2 regions of the Alkalihalobacillus sp. R86527 genome follow, and region 2 is predicted to be linked to the other one. Evidence: predicted binding sites of a transcription regulator. Region 2 holds the regulator's gene; the other holds the start of a gene.

Region 1 (15,235 bases), 3.4 Mb from region 2:
GAAATTGCCCGAAGTAAAGGATCATCAAAGTAAAGAAATGATCTATCAACAAGTTCAAAATAAAATGAAAGAACGGGGTAATAACATGAAGAAAAGTAAGAAACGCTTAACGTGGGTTATTCCATCCTTTGCAACCGCAGCTGTTGTCATTTTATCTCTATTTCTTTTACCTGGTCTATTTGACCAACCTGAGGACCAATCCGAGAGCGCTTTAACAGAATCCTCTGCAGACAAGCAGTCTTCTAATGAAAGTGCCACGACTGCAACATTAGATGAAGAAAAAAAGATCGTGGATGATCCAATCGGAAAAGCGGAAGAAAATGATAAAGGATTTGCTGCAGAAGATAGTACCACATTTGATCATTACAACCCTGCCATGCAGACTGGAACCGAAAGTATAGTACTCTCGTTCCCTGATCAAGAAAGTCTAGCTCTGATTCCTTTAACGTTTAATGTTGATAGTAAGCAAACTCTATCAGAACAAATTGATGAAATCCTCTCCTCATTTGATGCTAGCGGAAAAGGGTTTGGTCAATCACCATTAGCTGAAGCTACCATCGATGTCGAAACAGTTGATGGATCGAAGACTCTTGTGATCGACTTCCCAACACCTGGAGACAGCTTGTCATCGAACGAATCCATCTTGATTCGTAATAGCACGAAGTGGCTTGCAGATAGTATTGGAGTAAAACACATCACTTGGAAAACAAACGGTGAGAATGGATATACGCTTGGAAATTTCGGTCCTGCTGAACAAAGCATCGAAGAACAGCTTGCACCTTACTTTCTATTCGAAACAAACACAGGCAGTCGATACCTTGTAAAAGGATCTCCTCTCTATGGTGAAAGTGCACCTGACTTAGAAAGTGTACTCTCACTTATGAAGGATGGTGATAGCGAACACAGCGCATACTCTCCTTCGATTCCAGAAAATGTTTCAATTGATTCTGTTGAAAAAAGAGACAGCCTGGCGACGATAACTTTCACAGAAGATAGTAAATTTAATTCTGAAGAAGAAGCTATGGAAACCCTTGAGGCAATCATGCTAACCGCATCACAGTTCGGTTACAATAAAGTCAGTTTCCTTAATACTGGATTTGAAAAAGTGGGACCGTACTCCCTTTATGAAGCTATTCAAATCCCTCAATCTCCAAATGCAGCTTCTCTCAGTGAATAAGTACTTTTTTAATTACTCTATTTAAGAGGAACACAGACATAGTCATAGATTAAGGTCACAACAAACGCATCTGAACCTACAGATGCGTTTTTCTTATCGAGTGAATCTTATAAAAGAGTGAAAAGTCTCTTGTTATAAATACAAAAAGAGCTTGGTGGCATAACATGCCATACCAAGCTCTTATAAAGTGGTTGATTATCTTGCTATTTCAGTAATGATCTCAGCAGGTGTCATTTCAGTATTTAGCTCATGATCACCTGGTTGAATAGCTGTTTCTTTACCTTTTTTCCTTAATACATCTATGAATTCATCCGCACTTTTCACTAGCTTATGACTTTCGAGACTTTGCGCTACTTCTTGGCTAGTCATGCCCTCTTTAATGGTGAAATCGACCTTTTTAAGTTTTGGCTTTTCTTCTTCGGCATCTTTTTTATCATCAGCTGGCTCTTTAGCGGTTTGCATCGATTCTAATTTCTTCAGTGAATCCTGTAGTGATTCGTATTCTTCTTTCTTTACCATCACCATATTCTTTTCATTTAATTGCTCTTCAATCAATTCATCGGTAGACTTCTTGCTATCTTCTGCTAAAACATTAGAAAACATAAAATAATAAGCCCCGAGAAGGACTGCAGCAACTAAAAGACCTACAGCGATACCCTTTGCTTCTTGCTTACTCATTGCTACCACCATCAGCGATTTTCGTTTGACGTTCAAGTAGTTCTGTACGTTGTTTTACAACCTTTAACTCTCTCATCAAATTGATATACACATCATCAACTTGCCCTTTAACTTCCTTTGCATAATCGTTTACAAAATATGAGTAAATAAAGAAGCCAAGTGAACCGGCGAGCAATAGAAAAATGATCAAAAGCATTATTATCCCCCTACTAACTGTTTTTTGCATTTTCTATATAAACGTATTTCTTCCATCCAATTCTTTCGTTTCTAATGAAGGCTTTCTGTCTATTTCAGCCTTTATTAAAAAAACGGAACACAAAAAACTAGAAAAAATACGACACGAATCGACCTTTTCTAGTTTACCTATTATTTATTAAACTGGCAATACATTTAAGTCTTACTAATGATCGTTGATAAGTTGGATGAAATGATAAAGAATCCTTGCAGTCATGCCCCAGATTACGTAATCCTCAAAGTAATAGAAATACTCCGGCATCACAGAAGATGACCAATTATATTGCTCACCATTTGGAATAAGGTGGAAAGGGAACGTGTCTTCCGGTTTCATATGTAGTTTAATATCGTGGCGTTCAGGAGGATTCGCTATGAAATAATTCAAAGGAACTGTAAATACTTCTTCTACCTCCTGAGGATTGTGAGATCGTTTCGTATCTTTTCGAATTATTCCTAAGAACGGATAGACAATCGATTGAAAAGACGAAACAAGATAATCTAGCTCGCCAATTACGCGGAGATCTTTTTCTGTTACCCCTAACTCTTCGCACGTCTCCCTCTTAGCCGCTTGTAATGGACTAGCGTCGGATTCATCAACTTTCCCACCCGGAAAACATACCTCTCCAGGTTGTCTTCTTAAAGTATGTGCTCTTACTTCGAACAACACGTGGATCTCACCATCTATTTCCATTAAAGGAAGAAACACTGCAAATTTAAAAAAACGTTCATTTCCTAGTACTTCACCAGTTCTCCCTTCAACTTTAGAGTGAATATCTTGCCATAACTGCATTCTATCGAACTCCTTCTATGCTTCCTTCTCTAGTTATTATACCTATAAAAAAGGTCATTTTCATAATTTGCGCAAATTTTCTCATAATATTTGTAACCTTTTTCTGTTTCAAGACGTCCAATTAAGAAAAGGGTGATTATATGTTTAAATACGTAGCTATAGGTAGCATCGCACTTATGACGTTAACCGGATGTGGAGAAGGGAATGAGTCTATGAATTCAACGAATAATGGAAATGACGTTAGCGAAGAAGTTACCTCTGAATCAACTTCTGGATCTTCTGGATCATCTGGTATTGTTGCTGGTTCAATGGAACCATCACTAACATTGGAGTCAACAGATAATGGGAAAGCGATCTTTACTTATCGCATTCAAAATCAAACAGAAAAGGTACAAACCATCACTTTTCCAACAAGTCAGAAATACGACTACAAGCTCTATAATGAAAAGGGTGAATCTCTGAAAACATATTCTGCTAACAAAAGTTTCATCAAAGAAACGGAAATAGCTGAAGTGAAACAGGCTGAGAAGTTGGATTACACTATAACACTTGATTCTCTATCAAGTGGGTCTTATACTCTTGAGATCTGGCTTACTGTTGAAGGCGAGGACAATTATAAGAAGAAAATTGATTTCACGATAGAATAAGTCAAACCAGCTGGCATCTGCATCGGATGTCAGCTGGTTTAATTATACGATCGTAGAATTAACGTAGTGCACGCTCAAGATAACGTTTGGACATTGTTTGAAAGTATGCAGCTTCAACAGATAGTGACGATGAAATAAGAAGACTTTCCATCGCTTCACTCTGGAATGATGTTAAGCCACTATTTGAACACAGTTCCTTCGCTTTCGTTTTGATAACCACCGCTGAAAGAGTGTTATTTGAGTGAACCTCTTCAAAAAGAGAGGCATATGCGTGATAGAAAATAAGCGGGTTGATCAAATCATCATTTCGATCAGCAGGGTTATTGAACGCAAATTTCAACAACAAACGAATACTCTCAAAATCATGTGTATTCTTTAAATCCTCTACAATGAATAAAATTGCTGCCTGTTCGATCGAATATTTTTTCCCGTGTTGCGGAGACCCAATCCAGTCCTTTATATCCCTCTTCACCCAATTTTGAACAGCGGTGGAACGAAAGCTTGCATATTCAATTTGATTACCAAGGCTGACGATTTCGTTTATAGAAAGACCAATCGCCCTTTCTTCAGCTTTTAGAAGCTTTTGAAATATAGGAGGAAGGTTGTGATTATCTTCAAACTCCCCCTTACTTCCTGTACGTTTCCACGCCTCTACCAAGATGTCGTATGGATTTTCTTGATTTCGAATACATTGCAATATTTTTCCCATTTCTAATCTAGTTAAATAATAGCCTTTCATCTTACACCCCTACACCTTATAAGGTCATTTGAACTTATCGTATATTTTCTTTATGGAAATATCAAGAAGGAGTGATTCAGAATTTAATATTTGGGCTATTTACCCGTTGGTTAGTTGTAACTGTTTCGGAATTGGGTGAATATCCTGTGTTATGTAAAGGAGGAATTTGCTTATGAACATGTACAACAATCCTTACGGTAACCAACACGTACAGGGTGCTATGCAGGGAGCGAACATGCCGAATCAGCAAGTTCAGGGAACTATGCACGGACCGAATATGCCGAATCCACAAGTTCAGGGTGCTATGCAAGGACCGAATATGCCAAATCCACAAGTTCAGGGTGCTATGCAAGGACCGAATATGCCGAATCCACAGGTTCAGGGTGCTATGAAAGAACTATCGGGTGATATGAAGAAGCTATGTAAGAAGTATAATAACTATCATGCTAACGTTCGAATGAGTGATGGAATGGAGTATGAAGGGATCATTATGGACTCAGACAGTGAACATGTTTCTTTATTACTACCTCAAGAGGTGGAAGAAGAAGAAACAGAGCGTCAGTATGGGTACGGACGTCGACGTTACCGTCGTTACGGAAGGTACTTCTTCCCGCTTGCTGGTATTGCTGCACTTAGTTTAATACCTTATTACCGCCCATACCCTTACTATGGCTACCCACCTTACGGATATCCTTATTATTAAAATACCTAAAAGAAGACGAAAAGGAAGCCTATAATGGCTCCCTTTCGTCTTTTTTTATGGTTTACATGTTAATGAAGAAGGTCATTTACTTATCGTTTTCTTTGTTGACGTATTTCCTTTTTTGAAATAAGCTCATTTCCTTGTTCGGAAGTAAACCGTTGATTGAGTGAATGATCGGAAATACTGTCAAAAACCATATCTGGATTTAATGAGGTATTCATCTTGATATCCTGTTTTGACCTCTTCCTATTTTCCGTCATGATATCCACCTCCATCATTACATATCATGACCTGAACTATTAGAAACATACCTTCTAAGCAGTGATTACATGGTAATTACAACTTTTCCAAATTGTTTTGCTTCCGATAAATGATCGAATGCCTTCTCAATATGAATTAATTTGTAAGTTGTATCAATGATTGGCTCCACAGAATGCTTCGTTGCAAATTCAAGCATAGCGCTAAATTCTTCTGCGCTCCCCATTGTGGATCCAAGGAAATTATATTGCCCATAGAAGAAAGATCTTAAGTTGATTTCTGCAGTATCTCCAGTAGATGAACCGAAGATCACCAGTGTTCCCCCGCGCATCAATAGATCTAAAGAACGGTTGATTGTAGCTGCCCCTACGCTTTCGATCACTAAATCGATCTCTTCATCTTGTGTTGCCTCACCCCAATCTTCTTCATTGGAAAGAACAACATCTGCTCCAAGTTCGAGTGCTCTCTTGCGTTTCTCTTCACTTCTCGAACTTACGATAACTCTAGCACCGATGGCTTTAGCAAACTGAAGTAAGAATGTTGCCACACCTCCACCGATACCAGGAATGAATACCGTTTGTTCACTCTTCAATTGACCTCGTGTGAACAAAGCACGATATGCTGTAAGTGCAGCTATGCCATATGAGGCTGCCATCTCATAAGACATAGAAGCAGGTTTTGGAACGGCGTTTTCTTCAGGAAGCACAATGCTTTCAGCAAAAGTACCGTTTCCCGGAAATCCAACAATTTGAAACCCTTCTGGGGGAACCGCAGAGGTCTCCTTCCAACCTATTCCGGGGTTAATGAGAACCTCGTCTCCTACTTTTACCGAATCGACGCCTTCCCCAACTTCACTTACGACACCAGCACCGTCTGAACCTAAAATTACCTCAGGATCACCATTTGATCGACGTTTAGGGACAGATAGGTCTCTATGGTTTAAGCCTGCAGCTTTCAGTTGTATTTTCACTTCCCCCTTGCCTGGGCGAAGCTCTTCTAAATTGTCTTTGTATGTTAGTCCTTCTTTTCCTTTCACTCCACCGTGTACGTATCCTTGCATATGTATTTTCCCTCCTAAAATAATTTGCATCCTTATAAGCGGTCATGCTCTACCTATTCCTGGGTTTGGACGTTTGTAAACCCCAGTGATTCCTACATTATCACAAATAACAATAAACGCATCAGGAACTCTTCCTGATGCGTTTATGTTTAGCCACTAATCCATTTGTATTCTTGTCCCCAGCTTTCTTTCGCAAGGTTTTTTACATTTGCAACACTGTCTCGCTCAACTGCGTACGAATCACCTTGCTCGTACGGATTGTAATGAAACGCATAGAGACGCGAAGTAAATTCTTCAAAAGAAAGAGAGCTCTCTCCAAAGTTCTCTCCGTTCCCCATCACTGTACTAACGATTCCCTGACCCCAGTTCTGAGAGCCATCGTTGTTAGGGTTGTAGAAATAAACACGGTAGTTTCCTTTAGGACATTGCGCTATTCTTTGAATTGACACCGCATGAAAACCAAGCATCTTTCCATGTACATTCGTAATAAATATACCTACTGGATTTGGGTAGATCAATTCATATTCATCGTTATATTCGGGATGGTGCGTGGCATAAAATAGCCTCACAAAACCTGGGTAATCAGCGATGTTACCAGTTATAGGCTCAATTACTGTGCTGAATCCTTTTTGTACCCAATTTCCATAAAACGCAGGATTCACCCATCGATGGCCATCTTCCCCTCTTAAGGCTACGCGTGTCATCATTTCGCTATAGATTCGATCCAAGTGAGGAACTAAAACAATCGATACAGGATCAAGCTCAGGATGAAGTTCTGGCGCTAAGCCTCCCTGTAGATCTTTTGAGTAGATACTCACACCTTCGAATACCATATCGATTTCACCATCACGTGCTGCTCGAGGGATAATTTCAAGCAGATAGCCAGGAGCATGCTGAGCCCATAAACTGATTCCTCTTGCTGCCTGACATGTTGGGTTTAATCCCTGACCCACTCCAAGCGGTTGGCCGAGTACGCTGATGACACCAGCTAGAAGAATACTGTTTGCTGTAAGACCTTCTCCTTCATTAGCTGATTTAAATAGAGCATTTCGAACTTCCGGTCGAATATCAAGCTCGATCAGTCTTCTAAGCCCAGGAATGACCGGTGAAGCCGACAGAACCCCTCTCTCTAATAACAGCGCTAACCCATATACCGATTGACATGTCGATGGGAAAAGAGCGACTTTAATAAGCTGATGAACGAGTTCAGCGTGCTCCTCAAAGTTCGCTTTCCCTTTTCCACTCAACTGCAAGAGTGCCGGAAGAAACTCTGGAGATTTCCTACTTAATACGCGTGCGAGAACGCTATGATGCGGTGAACAAAGACCGGTTTTTCTCATCGAACGACCCAGAATCTCACTTTCTCTTTGTAGCTCTTCTGCAGAAAGATTCATTAATTGCTTGCGATATTCATTAGGCTGTGAATATAAATGGCTTAAATTCGATGGTCCTTCAATCGAAGCTACAAATTGCTGAAGAACCTCTCTCTGACTATCATTCTCATGTGTCTTAAGCATCTCTTTTGCCATTTTGATAATCGAAACGGTGCGTTTAACCATTATAGGACGTTGCGCAGTTAATCGTTTGATTTCGTGTATCAGGGTTTCAGAGAGCGCACTAGACGAAAGATAACGAGAAATGAACTCAAACAATCGCTGAGCCTCAGCCGCATTTTCCTTTTTTTCAATCCTTGAAGCTTCTGTTGCTTGAGGAAATAATAAATCTAAATTAAGAGCCATGACTTCATTTAGAAAATCCATAGCCATTTCTTTGGACACGTTAGAATGCGGTACCTTTCCTTCAGCAATGGCTAACATACGTAAATTGCTCATCATTTCGATGACGTATGGAAGCCCCTTTGCTTGTAGGGACCCTGCCACTAGTGGTGGCTGAAGCTTTGATGCATCTTCCCATGGCCCATCCTGGAAGACTCCAGCTTCATCGAATTTATCTGCATATTTAAATAGGATTTCAAGCCCTTCATCTGTTTCAAGAAGACGATTTGCTTCTTGATAAACGTCCGTCTGATATCTAGATTTTGCGTATGCGGGCGCTTCGTTAAGCTTAGTCAATGACTGGGAAAACCTTGCAATCTTTCCTTCTGTTACTTCAGATGGCATGCTTAATTCTCCTTTATGATAAAGAATATTCTATAAGTAGAAGTCGTACTTTTCATAGTATTCAAGCAAACGCCTCATCTCAGCACTATCATCTCCAAAGAAGAAGATCGTACCATAATGATTCCCAAATCCAACTCGCTCGGCTACCTTTCCTTGCGGAGGCGTGAACATGTCATGCTTTTCGAAGAAGGGATGCTCTTCTAGCTCCTCTGGAATCGTTAACTCTTCAATGAAATTGACGTGAGGATGTACCATGAGACAACCAGCATATCCATTAGCCTCATCTTCAGATGGGAAGAATTTTCTCAGCTCTTCTTCCGTTGTGTTAGGGTCACTACAAAGAATTTGTGCTTCATATGCACTAAAGCCGTAAGCGCGTTCAATCAAATCAAAAATATGACCTCCAGGAACACGTGCAGCTACTTCTCCAAAGTGTAACGTTCCATCTGGCATGATGAAATATTCTGGGTGTATCACACCGTTTTCAATTTCAAATGCTTCGATGAGTTGCTCAATCGCTTGTCGTATAACTGGTCGTTTGGACTCTAGAGACGGGGAAGGCGGAACAAAGTTTGAATACCCTAATTTCACATATTCTGTGATGTTAAGGAATTGAATTTGTCCTTTATGAACAAAAACCTCACATGAAAACTCTTGTCCATCAAGGTGACTCTCCATCAATAATGGGAAATCACTCTCTGTTAGAGCTTCGATATCAGCTGGATTATCAATCGCACGGTGACCTACAGAACCAGCCTTATCGAGCGGTTTACAATGAATAGGATCGTATTTATCACCATCAACTTTAAGAAGTGCCTCATTTACTCTTTTGAGGAATCGTTTTACATCATCCTTATCTCTTGCTTCTTCAAAGACGCCAACTTTAATTCCAGCAATTTGTGCCTTTCTCTTCATCATCCCTTTATCTCTTAACAAAAGAGAACGATTAAAGAGACGAGGTTCTTGGCGGAATCTGGCATTTAATGCTCCTGCCCACTCTACGCATTCTTCATATAGAGGAACAGCTACTTCAGCACCTAATACTTTCAGTTGCTTATAGAGCTTGTCTGATCCCTCATTCAAACGATCAAACTCCCACCCTACAAATGTGATATTATGTTTCTCAGCGTAGTCTTTGAATTCAGGAGGACCTACCACTACAAAAGGCCGTTCTAATTTATCACAGGCCTCAATCGCCGGAAGACTCCATCCAATTAAAGCAGTTAAATATGGAATTGTTTTTCCTTCTGGCTGACTTTCTTCCAACGTCTGGTTTATTTCTAATTGATCCAGTTCCATTCGTTTTCGCTCCTTTTTTCATATAATAGAGAAATCTTCCTGACCTTCCCTCTCTAACGTAGCAGATATGACATGACTTTTTAACTAATATTCTGACTTTTAGCCAAATTACGACAAAAGAAGTCGGTATTCTTTGTTATTCGAGTTAATTCGACTACTCTTAGATCAGAAAATCAGCTACTATTCTATTCCCTAATTCTTCTAATTTCTAACAAAAAAAGAAAGCCGCTCTGGAGTGAGCGGCTTTTAACAGTAATGGTTTATGATTCGTTTTTCACGCTGATCTCACCTTCGACTACATCTACCTTTACTGATGTAACGTTTCCTTCATCTACAAGTAAATCAGCGATGCCATCTTCTACATGTTCCTCGATGACTCTTCTTAATGGACGAGCACCAAACTGAGGATTATACCCTAATTCGGCAAGTTTGGATTTCGCCTCTTCCGTAACGTGCATGGTGATTTGTTGGTCATTTAAGCTTTCGTTTAATTCTTCGAGCATTAAGTCAACGATTGATACAAGACTTTCTTTTTCGAGTGATTTGAAAGATACGATGGAATCAAAACGATTGAGAAACTCAGGTCTGAAATACGAGCCGAGACTTTCCATAACATCCGCATAACGCTCTGCTGATTCGAACCCTACTGTTATTCGACGTTCTGAACTTCCAGCGTTACTCGTCATAATGATGACAGTATCTTTGAAGCTCACCGTTCTTCCCTGGCTATCTGTTAAGCGTCCATCGTCTAATATTTGTAGAAACATATTTTGAACGTCAGGATGTGCTTTTTCAACTTCATCGATTAATAAAATACTATACGGCTTTCGGCGCACTCGCTCTGTTAATTGTCCCGCCTCATCATGTCCCACATACCCTGGTGGTGATCCGATGAGTTTAGAAACAGAGTGCTTTTCCATGTATTCACTCATATCGAGTCGAACCATCGCGTCTCTATCTCCAAATAATTCTTCTGCTAATGACTTAGACAATTCTGTTTTACCAACACCAGTTGGTCCGACGAACAGGAATGACCCAATCGGTCTGTTTTTTCGTTTCAACCCTGCACGACTTCTTCGAATAGCTTTTGCCACTTTGTGAACCGCATCTTCCTGACCGATTACGGTGGCATTAAGCTGATCAGCAAGGTTCTTCATCTTCATTTGCTCATCTTCTTGAAGTTTCCTTACAGGTATGCCCGTCTTACTCTCGATGAGTTGTTGGATATCTTCAAGGTTAACGAGAGCATCCGCCTCATTGTTTTCTTTCAAGGATTCCTCTAATTTCTTCTCCAGCTTAAGCTCTTCATCCCGAAGCTTAGCAGCTTTTTCATAGTTTTCTTCTGTTGTAGCTTGTTTTTTGTCTGCGGCAATCTGCTCCAGACGTTTCTGTAGTTCATCATGGTTCGAAGCTGTAATGGTTAAATTCATTTTTGCACCAGCTTCATCTAATAAGTCAATTGCTTTATCAGGTAGAAAACGATCCTGAATGTAACGATTGGATAATGTTACACATCCATGTATCGCTTCTTCAGTAAACTTAACTTCATGGTAGTCCTCGTATCTTGGTTTAAGTCCTTCCAAGATTTGAATTGCTTCTTCTATTGTAGGCTCATTCACCATCACGGGCTGAAAACGTCTTTCAAGTGCTGCATCTTTCTCAATTTGACGGTATTCTTTCAACGTTGTCGCACCCATTAATTGAAGTTCACCTCTTGCTAGTGCTGGTTTTAAGATGTTGCCGGCATCCATTGAACCTTCTGCCGAACCAGCCCCAACGATTAGGTGAATCTCATCGATAAACAGAATGACATTTTTTCTTGCTTGTAGTTCAGCTATTAGCTGTTTCATTCTCTCTTCAAACTGACCACGAATACCTGTATTTGATACGAGAGATGCTACATCTAATAAATAGATTTCTTTATTTTGAAGTTTAGAAGGTACATTACCTTCCGAAATACGAAGCGCTAGTCCTTCAGCAATAGCCGTCTTCCCTACACCTGGCTCTCCAATCAAGACAGGATTGTTTTTGTTTCGACGATTGAGTGTTTCGATAACTCTAGCTACTTCTTCGTCTCTTCCGATGACTGGATCGATCAAACCAGCTTTTGCAGCGTCAGTTACATTCTTACCTAATTCATCTAGCAGTGCGCCGTTTCCACCATTGGTTTGTGGTTGTGCTTCTTTATTTTGAAAAAATTCTTGATCTGGTTGTTTCATAAAAGACTGGAAGAAATCATCAAATTGACTTTTTGATGAAGGTGTTTCTTGACCATTCAACACGTTTGCATAGCATGAACTGCACAAATGAACACGCTTTTTATTGTGGTTAATTTGAACATTCAACTGTACTTTCGCAGTATTTTGATTGCATTTTTCACAAAGCATATGATGGCCTCCTAAATATGTTTTATTTATATGAAAGTGACTATCTTTTTTATCAAGGTCAATCTTCCTCTGACTTTGACTATATTTGACCTTGTATTTATATTATAATCTGACTATCTTTGACTTTCAAGTATTTCGTTTTTTCTTAAAGCCATTTATTCATATAAGAGTAGCCACAACAATTGTATCGCAACTTAAAAAATGTAATATTTGAAATAAAGGAATTTTTTCTAAGGTTGGATAATAGATTGTATTAATCTACTTTTCGACAAAGGGTATACAAGTTTACTAGTCTGGCAACAATGGTGATAGATTAAAAAGGGAGGAATACCAATGAATGATTCAGTCTATCAATTGATAGTTGAAACCACCGTCAAGCGCGTGCCTACCTGTCATGAATCACCTGGTGATTTCTTTATTGCCCTCGACAGCTCTGATTACCCATACCTCATTCTACCGACACCGAGAGAAATGTTTGATAACGACGATGTTTTTACCATTCGCCTGATCCCAGATGTTTTGAATAAATTCCGCTATGAATTGGACAACTCTTACACAAAGCTATCGTTCAGTCGATTTTCTACTTTTTTCGATGATAAAACGTATTACTTTGGCCCTGAAGAAAACATGCTTGTTACATTCTTAACTTCCACTATTTACAAAAACTATGTTGCCTGGATCAGTCACCTTTACTTCAAACGTATCGATGACTTGATTGAACAATATAATAACGAACCGGGAAAAGAGCAGAAAAAAACAATCAAAGCGAAACTTTCTCGCCTTCTGATCGAAGCTTAGATACCAGACAATCGATTTCATTCTGGACAAGGTGGCATCCTTCAACAAGAGAGCGATAATGAATATTGACGATTTCCCCTTCGTTTTCTGTTGCCTTATACGTATATCGGGGATCATAATAATCCAGCAGAAGTTTCTCAACGACTGTTCCATACTTCTCTTCTTCAAGCGCTCGGTAAATAAGCTGACGATTTTCATCTGACAGTCGTTTCTCAATTTTGTGGATGCCTTTCACTATTTTCTCAGCATTCTGCTCAGGATGATACGTATTTAATATCGTTTGGATTCGGTAAGAAAGCGGGGCGTGAACATGGATGCGCGTCCCTTTTTGTTTGCCTTCAAGGATGAAATCAGGGACGATGATATTCCCTAATCGTTTACTTTCAGACTCAATTACATAATAATCGGTGTCCCCTATTTCATTAAGTCTATCGTATAACTTCGCTTCAAACTCCTTTTGACTTCTCCCAGGTAGATTCACTCTTCCGAAAACTGAACCTCTATGAGCTGCTAATCCTTCTAAATCAATGACAGGATACCCACTTTCTTCCAAGCGTTGTAAAATCTCCGTCTTTGAAGTTCCAGTCAAACCTTCTAATACCACAAAAGGGATCTCTCTCTCAGAATATGTTCCAAGTTGATCGATTACTTTTTGTCGATAAGCACGAATTCCTCCCACTAACTGAAGGCAAGGTAGACCCATCATTTCAAAAATAACAGCAAGACTTTTGCTTCGCATACCGCCCCTCCAGCAGTAAACAACGAACTCCTTACCTTGCGAAATCGTTTTTGCCCGCTTATAAAATTCAGGGAGGGATGGAGAAACGAGCGAAATTCCAAGCTCCTTCGCTGCTTCTGTTCCTTCTTTTTTATATGTGGTCCCTACTATCTCCCTTTCTTCATTAGAAAAGATAGGCATATTAACAGCACCTGGGATATGAAATTGTTCGTATTCTGCTGGAGTCCGCACATCTATTATTGGAAGTTCCCTATCCAGTACTTCATCTATCGAGATAGTTTTCATAACGACTCATCCTTTATCTCTCATTATTGAGTTCATTATATCACCCGTGTTCTAATCACCTTAAACCCTTGTTTATGCACTTTGAAATCGGGGAACTTTATAACGAGGTGAAAAAAAATGGAAACGACCGAAATGATTACCCGCATACAAGATAATTTAAAGAACTGGATGGGCGGACATCTGATCATCGAAAAAAAAGAAAACGAAGACTTAGATAAAGCAATTATGCTTTTAAATGACATCACTTTTTTGCATAAAGGCGAGACTATCGATGACTATACAACTTCGACACTTCTCCAACTAAAAGGAAAAGGAAAGATCATTTCTGAAGTAGATACCGTTCCCCTTCCCCACTCCAAATTTGACATTCAATTAGAAGATTTAATGAAAATCAATCAAGTAGAAGATGAGCTAACAATCACCACAGAAAGAGCAAGGTACACTATCACATACAACTCAAACTAAAGGGGCCTTAGATTCCTTTTTTATTGCTTTGTCCTAAAGGGGCCTTAGGTTCCTTTTTTATTGCTTTGTCGAGAATATCTAGAACTCCTTCTTAATATCTTTTATATAGACTGTTATGAAGGAGGTATTTAATGGAGCAAAATGACATACAGGTACCCGATGAAGAGACGCGCTCCTGGGCTATGTTTGCTCATCTGTCAGCACTTTCAGGCTATTTAATTCCATTTGGTAATATTATTGCCCCTTTAATCATTTGGTCATTAAAGAAGGATGTTCATCCTTTTATCAATGAGCAAGCAAAAGAAGCATTGAATTTCCAAATCTGCATGACAATTTACGGATTAATTGCTGGCTTACTCACTTTGATTTTGATCGGATTTATTCTTCTTCCAGCTATCTTTATCATCCAACTGGTTTTTATCATCATCGCTTCGGTAAAGGCGAACCAGGGTGAGGACTATCGATACCCACTGACATTTAGAATGATCACCTAAGTTTCTACAAATTTCGGGTAATCCACATAATTTAGGTTTGTCCATGTTATAATGGAAGTAAACTTATAATGTGGAGGGTGTGCCTTGGCTACAAAAGGGAAAGACCAATTAACAGTATGGGCGCTTGCATTCATGGTGTGGGCAGTACCAATCGCTTTTATTATCGGTTTCTATATCATAACTAGACCACAGTAAACCAGCGAACCGCTGGTTTTTTATTTTTTCTCACTATTTATGCTCAGGTTTTAGCTTCCTATTAGTTGGGAAAGAAGTATTTATACACCAACTAAAGGAGGAACTAAATCATGAAAGAATTCACAGTAGCACCAAACAAAGATGTAACAGGCTGGTATGTAAAAGTT
Region 2 (15,235 bases):
AATCGCGATTTCCTGAGTAGCGGCGAGCGAAACGGAATCAGCCCAAACCAGAGGGCTTGCCCTCTGGGGTTGTAGGACGTCTCATTGGAGTTACAAAGGCACGGATAGACGAAGCGACCTGGAAAGGTCCATCAGAGAAGGTAACAATCCTGTAGTCAAAATCCGCTGCCCTCCGAGACGGATCCTGAGTACGGCGGGACACGTGAAACCCCGTCGGAATCCGGGAGGACCATCTCCCAAGGCTAAATACTCTCTAGTGACCGATAGTGAACCAGTACCGTGAGGGAAAGGTGAAAAGCACCCCGGAAGGGGAGTGAAAGAGAACCTGAAACCGTGTGCCTACAACTAGTTGGAGCCCGTTAATGGGTGACAGCGTGCCTTTTGTAGAATGAACCGGCGAGTTACGATCCCGTGCAAGGTTAAGCCGAGAAGGCGGAGCCGCAGCGAAAGCGAGTCTGAATAGGGCGAAATAGTACGTGGTCGTAGACCCGAAACCGGGTGATCTACCCATGTCCAGGGTGAAGTTCAGGTAACACTGAATGGAGGCCCGAACCCACGCATGTTGAAAAATGCGGGGATGAGGTGTGGGTAGCGGTGAAATGCCAATCGAACCCGGAGATAGCTGGTTCTCTCCGAAATAGCTTTAGGGCTAGCCTCGCGGCAAGAATCTTGGAGGTAGAGCACTGATTGGACTAGGGGTCCCTACCGGATTACCGAATCCAGTCAAACTCCGAATGCCAACGATTTATCCGCGGGAGTCAGACTGCGAGTGATAAGATCCGTAGTCGAGAGGGAAACAGCCCAGACCACCAGCTAAGGTCCCAAAGTATACGTTAAGTGGAAAAGGATGTGGCGTTGCTTAGACAACCAGGATGTTGGCTTAGAAGCAGCCATCATTTAAAGAGTGCGTAATAGCTCACTGGTCGAGTGACGCTGCGCCGAAAATGTACCGGGGCTAAACGTATCACCGAAGCTGTGGATTGTCTTACGACAATGGTAGGAGAGCGTTCTAAGGGCTGCGAAGTCAGACCGAAAGGACTGGTGGAGCGCTTAGAAGTGAGAATGCCGGTATGAGTAGCGAAAGACAAGTGAGAATCTTGTCCGTCGAAAGCCCAAGGTTTCCTGAGGAAGGCTCGTCCGCTCAGGGTTAGTCGGGACCTAAGCCGAGGCCGAAAGGCGTAGGCGATGGATAACAGGTTGATATTCCTGTACCACCTCCTTTCCGTTTGAACGACGGGGGGACGCAGAAAGATAGGGAGAGCGCGCTGCTGGAAATGCGCGTCCAAGCGATTAGGCTGGTGAATAGGCAAATCCGTTCACCGCGAAGGCTGAGTCGTGATGGCGAGGGAATTAAGTACCGAAGTCCCTGATTCTACACTGCCAAGAAAAGCCTCTAGTGAGGAAAGAGGTGCCCGTACCGCAAACCGACACAGGTAGGCGAGGAGAGAATCCTAAGACGATCGGGAGAACTCTCGTTAAGGAACTCGGCAAAATGACCCCGTAACTTCGGGAGAAGGGGTGCTTCCTCGGGTGAATAGCCCAGGGGAGCCGCAGTGAAAAGATCCAAGCGACTGTTTAGCAAAAACACAGGTCTCTGCCAAGCCGCAAGGCGATGTATAGGGGCTGACACCTGCCCGGTGCTGGAAGGTTAAGAGGAGGGGTTATCCCTTACGGGAGAAGCTCTGAATCGAAGCCCCAGTAAACGGCGGCCGTAACTATAACGGTCCTAAGGTAGCGAAATTCCTTGTCGGGTAAGTTCCGACCCGCACGAAAGGTGCAACGACTTGGATACTGTCTCAACGAGAGACCCGGTGAAATTATAGTACCTGTGAAGATGCAGGTTACCCGCGACAGGACGGAAAGACCCCATGGAGCTTTACTGTAGCCTGATATTGGATTTTGGTACAGCTTGTACAGGATAGGTAGGAGCCATAGAAGCCGGACCGCTAGGTTCGGTGGAGGCGTCGGTGGGATACTACCCTGGCTGTACTGACATTCTAACCCAGCACCGTGATCCGGTGCGGAGACAGTGTCAGGTGGGCAGTTTGACTGGGGCGGTCGCCTCCTAAAGAGTAACGGAGGCGCCCAAAGGTTCCCTCAGAATGGTTGGAAATCATTCGCAGAGTGTAAAGGCACAAGGGAGCTTGACTGCGAGACCTACAAGTCGAGCAGGGACGAAAGTCGGGCTTAGTGATCCGGTGGTTCCGCATGGAAGGGCCATCGCTCAACGGATAAAAGCTACCCTGGGGATAACAGGCTTATCTCCCCCAAGAGTCCACATCGACGGGGAGGTTTGGCACCTCGATGTCGGCTCATCGCATCCTGGGGCTGAAGTAGGTCCCAAGGGTTGGGCTGTTCGCCCATTAAAGCGGTACGCGAGCTGGGTTCAGAACGTCGTGAGACAGTTCGGTCCCTATCCGTCGCGGGCGCAGGAAATTTGAGAGGAGCTGTCCTTAGTACGAGAGGACCGGGATGGACACACCGCTGGTGTACCAGTTGTTCCGCCAGGAGCATAGCTGGGTAGCTACGTGTGGAAGGGATAAGTGCTGAAAGCATCTAAGCATGAAGCCCCCCTCGAGATGAGATTTCCCACAGCGTCAAGCTGGTAAGATCCCTCAGAGATGATGAGGTTGATAGGTTCGGGGTGGAAGCGTGGCGACACGTGGAGCTGACGAATACTAATCGATCGAGGGCTTAACCAAAACGAAAAGTAAAGCAGGCTTGGTCATATTCGCAGACCATTGGAGCTCTTGAACAGAAGGCGTTTTTCGCCTGAAGTGAAAGAGTGAAATGGACAAGAATATAGCCTGCGGCACTAGACATCGCGAAAAAATATTGGAATACGTTGTTGAGTGCTATCTAGTTTTCAGGGAATGAAAAGAAGTTCGACTAAGTTCCACCACGTCCTGTGGTGAACATCGAACGACTAACATCCTGTCAGTCTAGTGATGAAGGCGAAGAGGTCACACCCGTTCCCATGCCGAACACGGAAGTTAAGCTCTTCAGCGCCGATGGTAGTTGGGGGATCTCCCCCTGCAAGAGTAGGACGTCGCTAGGCTTATATAGTGGAGGATTAGCTCAGCTGGGAGAGCATCTGCCTTACAAGCAGAGGGTCGGCGGTTCGAGCCCGTCATCCTCCACCATTTATTTTTTGCCCGAAAGGGCACAAATTACAATTTAATTACATAGTTTTTGCCGGTCTAGCTCAATTGGTAGAGCAACTGACTTGTAATCAGTAGGTTGGGGGTTCAAGTCCTCTGGCCGGCACCATCTTTTCGGTAGAAGAGAGCCATTAGCTCAGTTGGTAGAGCATCTGACTTTTAATCAGAGGGTCGAAGGTTCGAGTCCTTCATGGCTCACCATTTTTTGCGGGTGTGGCGGAATTGGCAGACGCGCTAGACTTAGGATCTAGTGTCTTACGACGTGGGGGTTCGAGTCCCTTCACCCGCACCAATTCAATTGCGGAAGTAGTTCAGTGGTAGAACACCACCTTGCCAAGGTGGGGGTCGCGGGTTCGAATCCCGTCTTCCGCTCCAATATAATAATATGTTTTTGCGCCCGTAGCTCAATTGGATAGAGCGTCTGACTACGGATCAGAAGGTTAGGAGTTCGAGTCTTCTCGGGCGCGCCATTTTTAAACAACATTCTCGGGAAGTAGCTCAGCTTGGCAGAGCACTTGGTTTGGGACCAAGGGGTCGCAGGTTCAAATCCTGTCTTCCCGACCACTTATACAAAATGGGGCCTTAGCTCAGCTGGGAGAGCGCCTGCCTTGCACGCAGGAGGTCAGCGGTTCGATCCCGCTAGGCTCCACCAATTTTCTTTAAAAAAGTTGTTGACTTCGATTGAGTTAATGTGTTACATTAATAAAGTCGCTGAAAACGACATTGAAAGAAACAAATCGATCTTTGAAAACTGAACGAAACGCCATGCAAGAAATTGTTTCTACGGAAACAACAAGTTTTAAAGCTAGATTAGACTTTCTATCGGAGAGTTTGATCCTGGCTCAGGACGAACGCTGGCGGCGTGCCTAATACATGCAAGTCGAGCGGAGAAGTAGGAGCTTGCTCCTATTTCTCAGCGGCGGACGGGTGAGTAACACGTGGGCAACCTGCCCTGCAGACTGGGATAACTCCGGGAAACCGGAGCTAATACCGGGTAATACATAGCATCGCATGATGCAATGTTGAAAGTTGGCTTTCGAGCTAACACTGTAGGATGGGCCCGCGGCGCATTAGCTAGTTGGTAAGGTAATGGCTTACCAAGGCAACGATGCGTAGCCGACCTGAGAGGGTGATCGGCCACACTGGGACTGAGACACGGCCCAGACTCCTACGGGAGGCAGCAGTAGGGAATCTTCCGCAATGGACGAAAGTCTGACGGAGCAACGCCGCGTGAGTGACGAAGGCTTTCGGGTCGTAAAGCTCTGTTGTTAGGGAAGAACAAGTACCGTTCGAATAGGGCGGTACCTTGACGGTACCTAACCAGAAAGCCACGGCTAACTACGTGCCAGCAGCCGCGGTAATACGTAGGTGGCAAGCGTTGTCCGGAATTATTGGGCGTAAAGCGCGCGCAGGCGGTCTCTTAAGTCTGATGTGAAAGCCCACGGCTCAACCGTGGAGGGCCATTGGAAACTGGGGGACTTGAGTGCAGAAGAGGAGAGTGGAATTCCACGTGTAGCGGTGAAATGCGTAGATATGTGGAGGAACACCAGTGGCGAAGGCGGCTCTCTGGTCTGTAACTGACGCTGAGGCGCGAAAGCGTGGGGAGCGAACAGGATTAGATACCCTGGTAGTCCACGCCGTAAACGATGAGTGCTAGGTGTTGGGGGGTTCCACCCTCAGTGCTGAAGTTAACACATTAAGCACTCCGCCTGGGGAGTACGACCGCAAGGTTGAAACTCAAAGGAATTGACGGGGGCCCGCACAAGCAGTGGAGCATGTGGTTTAATTCGAAGCAACGCGAAGAACCTTACCAGGTCTTGACATCCTCTGCCACTCCTAGAGATAGGACGTTCCCCTTCGGGGGACAGAGTGACAGGTGGTGCATGGTTGTCGTCAGCTCGTGTCGTGAGATGTTGGGTTAAGTCCCGCAACGAGCGCAACCCTTGATCTTAGTTGCCAGCATTCAGTTGGGCACTCTAAGGTGACTGCCGGTGACAAACCGGAGGAAGGTGGGGACGACGTCAAATCATCATGCCCCTTATGACCTGGGCTACACACGTGCTACAATGGACGGTACAAAGGGCTGCGACACCGCGAGGTGAAGCGAATCCCATAAAGCCGTTCTCAGTTCGGATTGTAGGCTGCAACTCGCCTGCATGAAGCCGGAATTGCTAGTAATCGCGGATCAGCATGCCGCGGTGAATACGTTCCCGGGCCTTGTACACACCGCCCGTCACACCACGAGAGTTTGTAACACCCGAAGTCGGTGAGGTAACCTTTTGGAGCCAGCCGCCGAAGGTGGGACAAATGATTGGGGTGAAGTCGTAACAAGGTAGCCGTATCGGAAGGTGCGGCTGGATCACCTCCTTTCTATGGAGAATTACGAGGCAACATTGGTTGCCAAACTTGCATGAGCGTTTCGTTTAGTTTTGAAAGAATGATTGTATTCTTTCAAAACAGGCTGATTTGATGAAGCATTAGCGGATTCAAGAAGTAGCCACGTTCCTTGAAAACTAGATAGCATAAACAACGACATCCAATAAAGAATTATTTTTTGCGTTATTTCTTAGTTAGTCACATCTTACGATGTGCATCGATGGAGTTAGAGACTTTGTTTCTAATGAAATCTAAGGTTAAGCTACTAAGGGCGCACGGTGGATGCCTTGGCACTAGAAGCCGATGAAGGACGGGACGAACACCGATATGCTTCGGGGAGCAGTAAGTACGCTTTGATCCGGAGATTTCCGAATGGGGGAACCCACCATCCGTAATGGGATGGTATCTATTTCTGAATACATAGGAGATAGAAGGCATACCCGGGGAACTGAAACATCTCAGTACCCGGAGGAAGAGAAAGCAATCGCGATTTCCTGAGTAGCGGCGAGCGAAACGGAATCAGCCCAAACCAGAGGGCTTGCCCTCTGGGGTTGTAGGACGTCTCATTGGAGTTACAAAGGCACGGATAGACGAAGCGACCTGGAAAGGTCCATCAGAGAAGGTAACAATCCTGTAGTCAAAATCCGCTGCCCTCCGAGACGGATCCTGAGTACGGCGGGACACGTGAAACCCCGTCGGAATCCGGGAGGACCATCTCCCAAGGCTAAATACTCTCTAGTGACCGATAGTGAACCAGTACCGTGAGGGAAAGGTGAAAAGCACCCCGGAAGGGGAGTGAAAGAGAACCTGAAACCGTGTGCCTACAACTAGTTGGAGCCCGTTAATGGGTGACAGCGTGCCTTTTGTAGAATGAACCGGCGAGTTACGATCCCGTGCAAGGTTAAGCCGAGAAGGCGGAGCCGCAGCGAAAGCGAGTCTGAATAGGGCGAAATAGTACGTGGTCGTAGACCCGAAACCGGGTGATCTACCCATGTCCAGGGTGAAGTTCAGGTAACACTGAATGGAGGCCCGAACCCACGCATGTTGAAAAATGCGGGGATGAGGTGTGGGTAGCGGTGAAATGCCAATCGAACCCGGAGATAGCTGGTTCTCTCCGAAATAGCTTTAGGGCTAGCCTCGCGGCAAGAATCTTGGAGGTAGAGCACTGATTGGACTAGGGGTCCCTACCGGATTACCGAATCCAGTCAAACTCCGAATGCCAACGATTTATCCGCGGGAGTCAGACTGCGAGTGATAAGATCCGTAGTCGAGAGGGAAACAGCCCAGACCACCAGCTAAGGTCCCAAAGTATACGTTAAGTGGAAAAGGATGTGGCGTTGCTTAGACAACCAGGATGTTGGCTTAGAAGCAGCCATCATTTAAAGAGTGCGTAATAGCTCACTGGTCGAGTGACGCTGCGCCGAAAATGTACCGGGGCTAAACGTATCACCGAAGCTGTGGATTGTCTTACGACAATGGTAGGAGAGCGTTCTAAGGGCTGCGAAGTCAGACCGAAAGGACTGGTGGAGCGCTTAGAAGTGAGAATGCCGGTATGAGTAGCGAAAGACAAGTGAGAATCTTGTCCGTCGAAAGCCCAAGGTTTCCTGAGGAAGGCTCGTCCGCTCAGGGTTAGTCGGGACCTAAGCCGAGGCCGAAAGGCGTAGGCGATGGATAACAGGTTGATATTCCTGTACCACCTCCTTTCCGTTTGAACGACGGGGGGACGCAGAAAGATAGGGAGAGCGCGCTGCTGGAAATGCGCGTCCAAGCGATTAGGCTGGTGAATAGGCAAATCCGTTCACCGCGAAGGCTGAGTCGTGATGGCGAGGGAATTAAGTACCGAAGTCCCTGATTCTACACTGCCAAGAAAAGCCTCTAGTGAGGAAAGAGGTGCCCGTACCGCAAACCGACACAGGTAGGCGAGGAGAGAATCCTAAGACGATCGGGAGAACTCTCGTTAAGGAACTCGGCAAAATGACCCCGTAACTTCGGGAGAAGGGGTGCTTCCTCGGGTGAATAGCCCAGGGGAGCCGCAGTGAAAAGATCCAAGCGACTGTTTAGCAAAAACACAGGTCTCTGCCAAGCCGCAAGGCGATGTATAGGGGCTGACACCTGCCCGGTGCTGGAAGGTTAAGAGGAGGGGTTATCCCTTACGGGAGAAGCTCTGAATCGAAGCCCCAGTAAACGGCGGCCGTAACTATAACGGTCCTAAGGTAGCGAAATTCCTTGTCGGGTAAGTTCCGACCCGCACGAAAGGTGCAACGACTTGGATACTGTCTCAACGAGAGACCCGGTGAAATTATAGTACCTGTGAAGATGCAGGTTACCCGCGACAGGACGGAAAGACCCCATGGAGCTTTACTGTAGCCTGATATTGGATTTTGGTACAGCTTGTACAGGATAGGTAGGAGCCATAGAAGCCGGACCGCTAGGTTCGGTGGAGGCGTCGGTGGGATACTACCCTGGCTGTACTGACATTCTAACCCAGCACCGTGATCCGGTGCGGAGACAGTGTCAGGTGGGCAGTTTGACTGGGGCGGTCGCCTCCTAAAGAGTAACGGAGGCGCCCAAAGGTTCCCTCAGAATGGTTGGAAATCATTCGCAGAGTGTAAAGGCACAAGGGAGCTTGACTGCGAGACCTACAAGTCGAGCAGGGACGAAAGTCGGGCTTAGTGATCCGGTGGTTCCGCATGGAAGGGCCATCGCTCAACGGATAAAAGCTACCCTGGGGATAACAGGCTTATCTCCCCCAAGAGTCCACATCGACGGGGAGGTTTGGCACCTCGATGTCGGCTCATCGCATCCTGGGGCTGAAGTAGGTCCCAAGGGTTGGGCTGTTCGCCCATTAAAGCGGTACGCGAGCTGGGTTCAGAACGTCGTGAGACAGTTCGGTCCCTATCCGTCGCGGGCGCAGGAAATTTGAGAGGAGCTGTCCTTAGTACGAGAGGACCGGGATGGACACACCGCTGGTGTACCAGTTGTTCCGCCAGGAGCATAGCTGGGTAGCTACGTGTGGAAGGGATAAGTGCTGAAAGCATCTAAGCATGAAGCCCCCCTCGAGATGAGATTTCCCACAGCGTCAAGCTGGTAAGATCCCTCAGAGATGATGAGGTTGATAGGTTCGGGGTGGAAGCGTGGCGACACGTGGAGCTGACGAATACTAATCGATCGAGGGCTTAACCAAAACGAAAAGTAAAGCAGGCTTGGTCATATTCGCAGACCATTGGAGCTCTTGAACAGAAGGCGTTTTTCGCCTGAAGTGAAAGAGTGAAATGGACAAGAATATAGCCTGCGGCACTAGACATCGCGAAAAAATATTGGAATACGTTGTTGAGTGCTATCTAGTTTTCAGGGAATGAAAAGAAGTTCGACTAAGTTCCACCACGTCCTGTGGTGAACATCGAACGACTAACATCCTGTCAGTCTAGTGATGAAGGCGAAGAGGTCACACCCGTTCCCATGCCGAACACGGAAGTTAAGCTCTTCAGCGCCGATGGTAGTTGGGGGATCTCCCCCTGCAAGAGTAGGACGTCGCTAGGCAAGTGAGAAGTCAGAGGTCATTATGATCTCTGGCTTTTTTATATGTTTTTTTCGTTTGAGTAGTACCGTGAGGTGGTATTCCATCATGATTTACATTCAAGAACATCCTCGAAAGCTTCGTAGGGGTGGGAGAAGCAAGAAATTCGAGGAAGCAAGTGAGACTGGACCGGAGTAGATAGTCGGAGATCTATGAGGATCCAGGATCGCGCAGCTGGGGAGTTCGCCGCATATTTCACACCGAGGATTGTTGGAACTCATACTAATATCGAACGTTAATTATTGCTAGAAGAAGGGTAATATAAAACGATAGAAAATTAAGAGAAAGGGATATCAAATGGAAGTATTAAATATCACACTAGCGGACAATTTTGGTACGATATCGCTACGTATCTTGATTGCGGCAGTATTAAGTGGAGTTATAGGAAGCGAGAGAGAATTCAAAAGGCATCCAGCAGGTTTTAGAACTCATATTCTTGTTGGTGTTGGAGCATGTTTGATGATGTTATTATCTTTGTTTGGTTTTGAAGATTACAATGAAACGCATGCGAATATTAATTTTGACCCTTCTCGTATTCCATCATATGTTATTAGTGGTATAGGATTTTTAGGCGCTGGTACTATTTTAGCGAATGGTTGGACAGTAAGGGGACTAACCACTGCAGCATCGATTTGGGTAGTTGCTGGAATAGGATTGGTAGTAGGAGTAGGGATGTTGTATGAAGCTGTTTTCACAACATTGATTGTTGTGTTGAGCTTGGTTTTCTTAAGTAAAATCGAGAAACTCTACATGTCTAAATCTCAACATTGGATCAATCTATTTGTAGAAGAAGGACTATCGTTAAAATCCGTTATAGAAAAAATCGAAGAAATGAATATTAGCGTTCTAGAAATGAAAACAGACGACCCGAAAGAAACTCATTACGAAAGGGACGAAAGAATTTACACGTATTCAATTCTTGTTAATACAAATAATTCAATGAAACTCTCGACTCTTGTGGATCATCTTAAAGAAATTGATAAGATAAAAAGAATAAATTGCAAGGAATGAATGCACTATTTCTGGGAATGATGGTAAGGTTCACGTCCGCAATATGAAGAGACATGTTACTTTCCAATACACAAGAAACACGTTATAATATACTTAACGTCAAATATAGTCAAAGTCAGTTTGGGGACGGAGAGGAGGCAGAGTAGTGCGAAATGTTTCCGATGTAATTGAAGCATATATTAAAAAAATCTTGATGGTAGAAGGTAGAGATGCCGTTGAGATTAAAAGAAGTGAGATTGCTGATAAGTTTCAATGTGTTCCTTCACAGATTAATTATGTTATCAACACCCGCTTTACGATTGAAAAAGGATATATTGTGGAAAGTAAAAGGGGTGGAGGCGGTTATATAAGAATTTTGAAGGTGAAACCCGAAACTCATGCGGATTTAATTGATGACATGCTTAATATTGTAAAAAATCAAGTGCCACAGGCAGTATCTGAAAATATTATTCTTAGGCTGTTAGAAGAAGAGGTAATATCGGGTCGGGAAGCGAAGTTAATGCTAAGTGTTCTCGATCGAACAGTTATTACTATTGAATTACCACTTCGAGACCACCTAAGAGCGAATATGTTGCGTGCAATGCTGACGGCACTGAAGTATAAACAATAGCATTAGTGTACAAATAGGAGGGTTGCCCTATGACCTGCCAGGAATGTGGTGAGCGTCCTGCTACGCTCCATTTCACCAAGATTGTAAATGGACAAAAAACAGAATTCCATATCTGTGAAATGTGTGCCAAAGAAAAAGGTGATGTTGAGCCAGGCACTAACCATTTTTCTATCCATAACTTATTATCGGGGTTACTAAATTTTGAAACACCAATCAACGAAAGTTCTTCACACCCTATTTACAATAAAGAGCGACAAAGTTGTCCGAAATGTGGGCTAACGTATCAACAGTTCACGCAAGTTGGTCGATTTGGTTGTTCAGAGTGTTACAATACGTTTTCAGAAAACCTTGATCCTATATTTAAAAAGGTTCATGGTGGTAATTCTGTTCATTCTGGTAAATTACCAAAACGCGCTGGAGCAGCGATCGAAATTGAACGTAAAGTTCAAAACCTCCGAAGTAAGATGCAAGAGTATATTCAGCAGGAGGAATTTGAAAAAGCTGCTGAAACTAGAGATTTAATTCGTTCTCTCGAATATAAAGCGTCGGAAGGGGGAGAATGATGTCACTTCAGCGTTTTATTAGCGAAGCTGTTAGCCCATGGATGAAAGACGAAGGACCAGATTCAGATATCGTTATGAGTAGTCGAATAAGATTTGCTCGTAATTTGAAAAATTATGTTTTTCCTGTACTTTCTAATGGGAAACAAAACTTAGAAGTTCTTGAAAGTGTTAGAACTAAATTTAATGAAGCACCCAATGAACAGATTGGGCAACTAGAACTAATTGAGATAGAAGCACTAAAGCCAACTCAAAAAAGAGTTCTAGTAGAGAAACACCTGGTTAGCCCCAACCTTGTAGAACAATCCAAAAATGGAGCAGTTTTACTTAGTGAAAATGAGACGATCAGCATTATGATTAATGAGGAAGATCATTTTCGTATTCAATGTTTGAAGGCTGGGTTTAGACTTAAGGAAGCATTAAATCTCGCAAACTCTCTTGATGACTGGATTGAAAGTAAAGTTGATTATGCGTTTGATAAACGAAAAGGGTATTTAACTAGCTGTCCGACGAATGTTGGAACAGGGATGAGAGCTTCAGTGATGATGCATTTACCAGCATTAGTGTTAACACAGCAGTTAAATCACATTATCCCCGCCATTAATCAACTTGGCCTTGTTGTTAGAGGGAGTTATGGTGAGGGAAGTGAAGCCCAGGGTAATATTTTTCAAATTTCTAATCAAATTACGCTAGGTAAAAGTGAAACAGATATTATCGAGGACCTTCAGGGTGTGGTTAGGCAAGTAATTGAAAAAGAACGCTCAGCAAGAAGGATGTTGCTAGATAATTCAAGAATTGAATTAGAAGACAGAATATATCGTTCTTTAGGAATTCTTGAGAATAGCAGAATCATTCAATCGAAGGAAGCTGCCAAGTGCCTTTCAAATGTTCGATTAGGAATTGATATCGGTCTTGTTGCTGGTATAACTAAGTCAATACTTAATGAGCTAGTTATTTTAACTCAACCAGGTTTTCTTCAGCAATATGCAGGAGCTAGTCTTAATCCTGCAGAACGAGATATTAAACGAGCTACATTAATCAGAGAACGACTTGAACTAGAAAAACAATTGAAGAAATCGGAGGGTGATGAACGATGATGTTTGGACGATTTACAGAGCGTGCTCAAAAAGTGCTCGCATTAGCGCAGGAAGAAGCCATTCGTCTTGGTCATAACAATGTCGGGACAGAACATATCCTATTAGGCTTGATTCGTGAAGGTGAAGGGATAGCTGCTAAGGCATTGACTGCTCTTGGGCTTGGTTCTGAAAAAATCCAAAAAGAAGTAGAGAAGCTAATTGGGAGAGGACAGGATTCTGTTCAATCCATTCACTATACACCTCGTGCAAAAAAAGTAATTGAACTATCAATGGATGAAGCTCGTAAACTAAGTCACTCTTATGTTGGAACAGAGCATATTCTGTTAGGTTTAATACGTGAAGGTGAAGGAGTAGCAGCACGAGTACTTAATAACCTTGGCGTTAGTTTAAATAAAGCTCGTCAGCAGGTTCTACAACTTTTAGGAAGTAACGAAAGCTCTTCATCTAGTCATCAGGGAGCAGGAGCTAGTGCAAATACTCCAACTCTAGATGGCCTTGCTCGAGATTTAACTGTAATTGCACGTGACGGTGGCCTGGACCCAGTAATTGGTCGTAGCAAAGAAATCGAACGGGTAATCGAAGTGTTAAGCCGTAGAACAAAGAATAACCCAGTTCTTATTGGTGAACCTGGTGTAGGTAAAACAGCGATTGCTGAAGGGCTTGCACAACAAATCATTAATAACGAAGTTCCGGAAACTCTTCGTGATAAGCGTGTTATGACACTAGATATGGGAACTGTAGTAGCTGGTACGAAGTATCGTGGTGAATTCGAAGACCGTCTAAAGAAAGTGATGGATGAAATTCGTCAGGCAGGAAACATCATTCTATTCATTGATGAGCTACACACATTAATCGGCGCTGGAGGAGCGGAAGGTGCAATCGATGCATCTAACATCTTAAAGCCAGCACTAGCACGTGGTGAGCTACAATGTATCGGAGCAACTACACTAGATGAGTATAGAAAGTATATTGAGAAAGATGCAGCATTAGAGCGTCGTTTCCAACCGATCCAAGTAAACGAACCTACGAGTGATGAATCAGCGCTTATCCTAAAAGGTTTACGGGATCGCTATGAAGCTCACCATCGTGTGACGATTACAGACGAAGCAATTGACGCTGCAGTGAAGCTTTCTGATCGCTACATTTCTGATCGCTTCCTACCAGACAAAGCCATTGACTTAATTGATGAAGCTGCTTCAAAAGTACGTCTACGTTCCTATACTGCTCCTCCAAACTTAAAAGAACTAGATAAAAAGCTTGAAGAAGTTCGCAAGGAGAAAGATGCAGCAGTTCAGAGTCAAGAGTTTGAGAAAGCAGCATCTTTACGAGATTCTGAGCAACGCTTGAGAGAAGAACTTGAGCAGACAAAGAAAGAATGGAAAGAAAAGCAAGGTAAAGAGAATCAGGAGGTTTCCCCTGATGATATTGCGATTGTGGTAGCAAATTGGACCGGAATTCCTGTCTCTAAACTTGAAGAACAAGAAACAGAGCGTTTGTTGAAAATGGAAGAGATTCTTCATAATCGCTTGATTGGGCAAGAAGAAGCTGTTAAATCCATTTCAAAAGCGGTTCGAAGAGCACGAGCGGGGCTTAAAGATCCGAAGCGACCGATTGGATCATTCATTTTCTTAGGACCTACTGGTGTAGGTAAAACAGAACTTGCAAGAGCAGTTGCTGAAACTCTCTTCGGTGAAGAAGATTCGGTCATCAGAATCGACATGTCAGAATATATGGAGAAACATGCAACGTCTAGACTAGTAGGATCACCTCCAGGTTATGTAGGTTATGAAGAAGGTGGCCAGCTTACTGAAAAGGTTAGACGTAAGCCATATTCCGTTATTTTGCTTGACGAAATTGAAAAAGCACACCCAGATGTATTTAACATCCTTTTACAAGTGTTAGAAGATGGACGTTTAACTGATTCTAAAGGGCGTGTAGTTGATTTCCGTAATACAGTCGTTATTATGACTTCAAACGTAGGAGCAAGCACATTGAAGCGTAATAAATACGTTGGTTTTACAACGGGATCTGAAGGCGAAGAATATCAAGATATGAAAGATAAAGTGATGGATGAGCTGAAGAAGACGTTCCGTCCAGAATTCTTGAACCGTATCGATGAAATCATTGTGTTCCACTCTCTCGAGAAGAGACACTTGAAAGAAATCATCGTTCTCATGGCGAACCAGCTTAAGAATCGTCTTTCAGACCACGGTATTGATTTCGAACTTTCTGATCTGGCTCTCGATAAGATTGCAGAAGAGGGTTATGATCCAGATTATGGAGCTCGTCCGTTAAGAAGAGCCCTTCAACGTCACATCGAAGACCGCCTTTCTGAAGAGCTATTAAGAGGAAACATCGAGAAAGGTCAGCGAGTGAAAATCGACTACAACAATGATGATTTCGTAGTTGAAACACTGTCTGAAGCGACATCTAAGTAAAGAGATTTAACCGGAAGGCTGCTGTCTTCCGGTTTTCTAATTTTAATAGGCATGTTTCGAATCAATTAAGGGAAAAGGAAAATGAGCAGTATTTTCCACTACATATGCAAGTGTTGTAAGGTCATAGGACCTTGAAAATTATGATATGATAATAAAAGAAAAAGTGTTCGGTAAAGTAAAGGTGGGGAAGAGCTTGGCTAAGAAAAAGACGAAATTTATGTGTCAGGACTGTGGGTATGAATCTCCTAAGTGGATGGGGAAATGTCCAGGATGTCACCAGTGGAATACGATGGTAGAAGAGTTTGTGCCTTCGGATACAGATCGCAGAAGATTCGTAACATCCAGTGATACAACAACAAGCAAACCTGAATCGATTCGAAACGTCAAAAAGGAGAAAGAGGATCG

The links. Region 2 encodes CtsR, which represses protease genes until heat stress. Its sites were predicted from a motif close to ATGGTCAATAAAGGTCAAACA; they were not measured.
Region 1: SJY16_RS17845 (ATP-dependent Clp protease ATP-binding subunit) is a predicted target of CtsR. The motif match lies at 12,165-12,185, and genes of this name have one in related genera.

The regions. Positions count from the first base shown of each region.
Region 1 covers NZ_JAXHBW010000001.1:3,418,463-3,433,697, forward strand. Annotated here, with positions in the region: gene SJY16_RS17790 (GerMN domain-containing protein) at 1-1,177, shown strand, start outside; gene SJY16_RS17795 (endolytic transglycosylase MltG) at 1,373-1,855, opposite strand; gene SJY16_RS17800 (hypothetical protein) at 1,848-2,051, opposite strand; gene SJY16_RS17805 (NUDIX hydrolase) at 2,256-2,879, opposite strand; gene SJY16_RS17810 (BsuPI-related putative proteinase inhibitor) at 3,020-3,526, shown strand; gene SJY16_RS17815 (DUF1836 domain-containing protein) at 3,585-4,265, opposite strand; gene SJY16_RS17820 (hypothetical protein) at 4,438-4,968, shown strand; gene SJY16_RS17825 (hypothetical protein) at 5,058-5,228, opposite strand; gene SJY16_RS17830 (zinc-binding dehydrogenase) at 5,294-6,286, opposite strand; gene SJY16_RS17835 (hypothetical protein) at 6,436-8,406, opposite strand; gene SJY16_RS17840 (ATP-grasp domain-containing protein) at 8,437-9,705, opposite strand; gene SJY16_RS17845 (ATP-dependent Clp protease ATP-binding subunit) at 9,966-12,092, opposite strand; gene SJY16_RS17850 (hypothetical protein) at 12,426-12,890, shown strand; gene mnmH (tRNA 2-selenouridine(34) synthase MnmH) at 12,853-13,914, opposite strand; gene ymzB (protein YmzB) at 14,032-14,379, shown strand; gene SJY16_RS17865 (DUF4870 domain-containing protein) at 14,511-14,873, shown strand; gene SJY16_RS17870 (DUF2188 domain-containing protein) at 15,179-15,235, shown strand, end outside.
Region 2 covers NZ_JAXHBW010000001.1:58,826-74,060, reverse strand. Annotated here, with positions in the region: rRNA gene SJY16_RS00480 (23S ribosomal RNA) at 1-2,702, shown strand, start outside; rRNA gene rrf (5S ribosomal RNA) at 2,942-3,058, shown strand; tRNA gene SJY16_RS00470 (tRNA-Val) at 3,068-3,143, shown strand; tRNA gene SJY16_RS00465 (tRNA-Thr) at 3,195-3,270, shown strand; tRNA gene SJY16_RS00460 (tRNA-Lys) at 3,287-3,362, shown strand; tRNA gene SJY16_RS00455 (tRNA-Leu) at 3,369-3,453, shown strand; tRNA gene SJY16_RS00450 (tRNA-Gly) at 3,462-3,536, shown strand; tRNA gene SJY16_RS00445 (tRNA-Arg) at 3,555-3,631, shown strand; tRNA gene SJY16_RS00440 (tRNA-Pro) at 3,649-3,725, shown strand; tRNA gene SJY16_RS00435 (tRNA-Ala) at 3,738-3,813, shown strand; rRNA gene SJY16_RS00430 (16S ribosomal RNA) at 3,981-5,531, shown strand; rRNA gene SJY16_RS00425 (23S ribosomal RNA) at 5,793-8,721, shown strand; rRNA gene rrf (5S ribosomal RNA) at 8,961-9,077, shown strand; gene SJY16_RS00415 (MgtC/SapB family protein) at 9,412-10,125, shown strand; gene SJY16_RS00410 (CtsR family transcriptional regulator) at 10,271-10,735, shown strand; gene mcsA (protein-arginine kinase activator protein McsA) at 10,765-11,298, shown strand; gene mcsB (protein-arginine kinase McsB) at 11,298-12,392, shown strand; gene clpC (ATP-dependent protease ATP-binding subunit ClpC) at 12,389-14,830, shown strand; gene radA (DNA repair protein RadA) at 15,024-15,235, shown strand, end outside.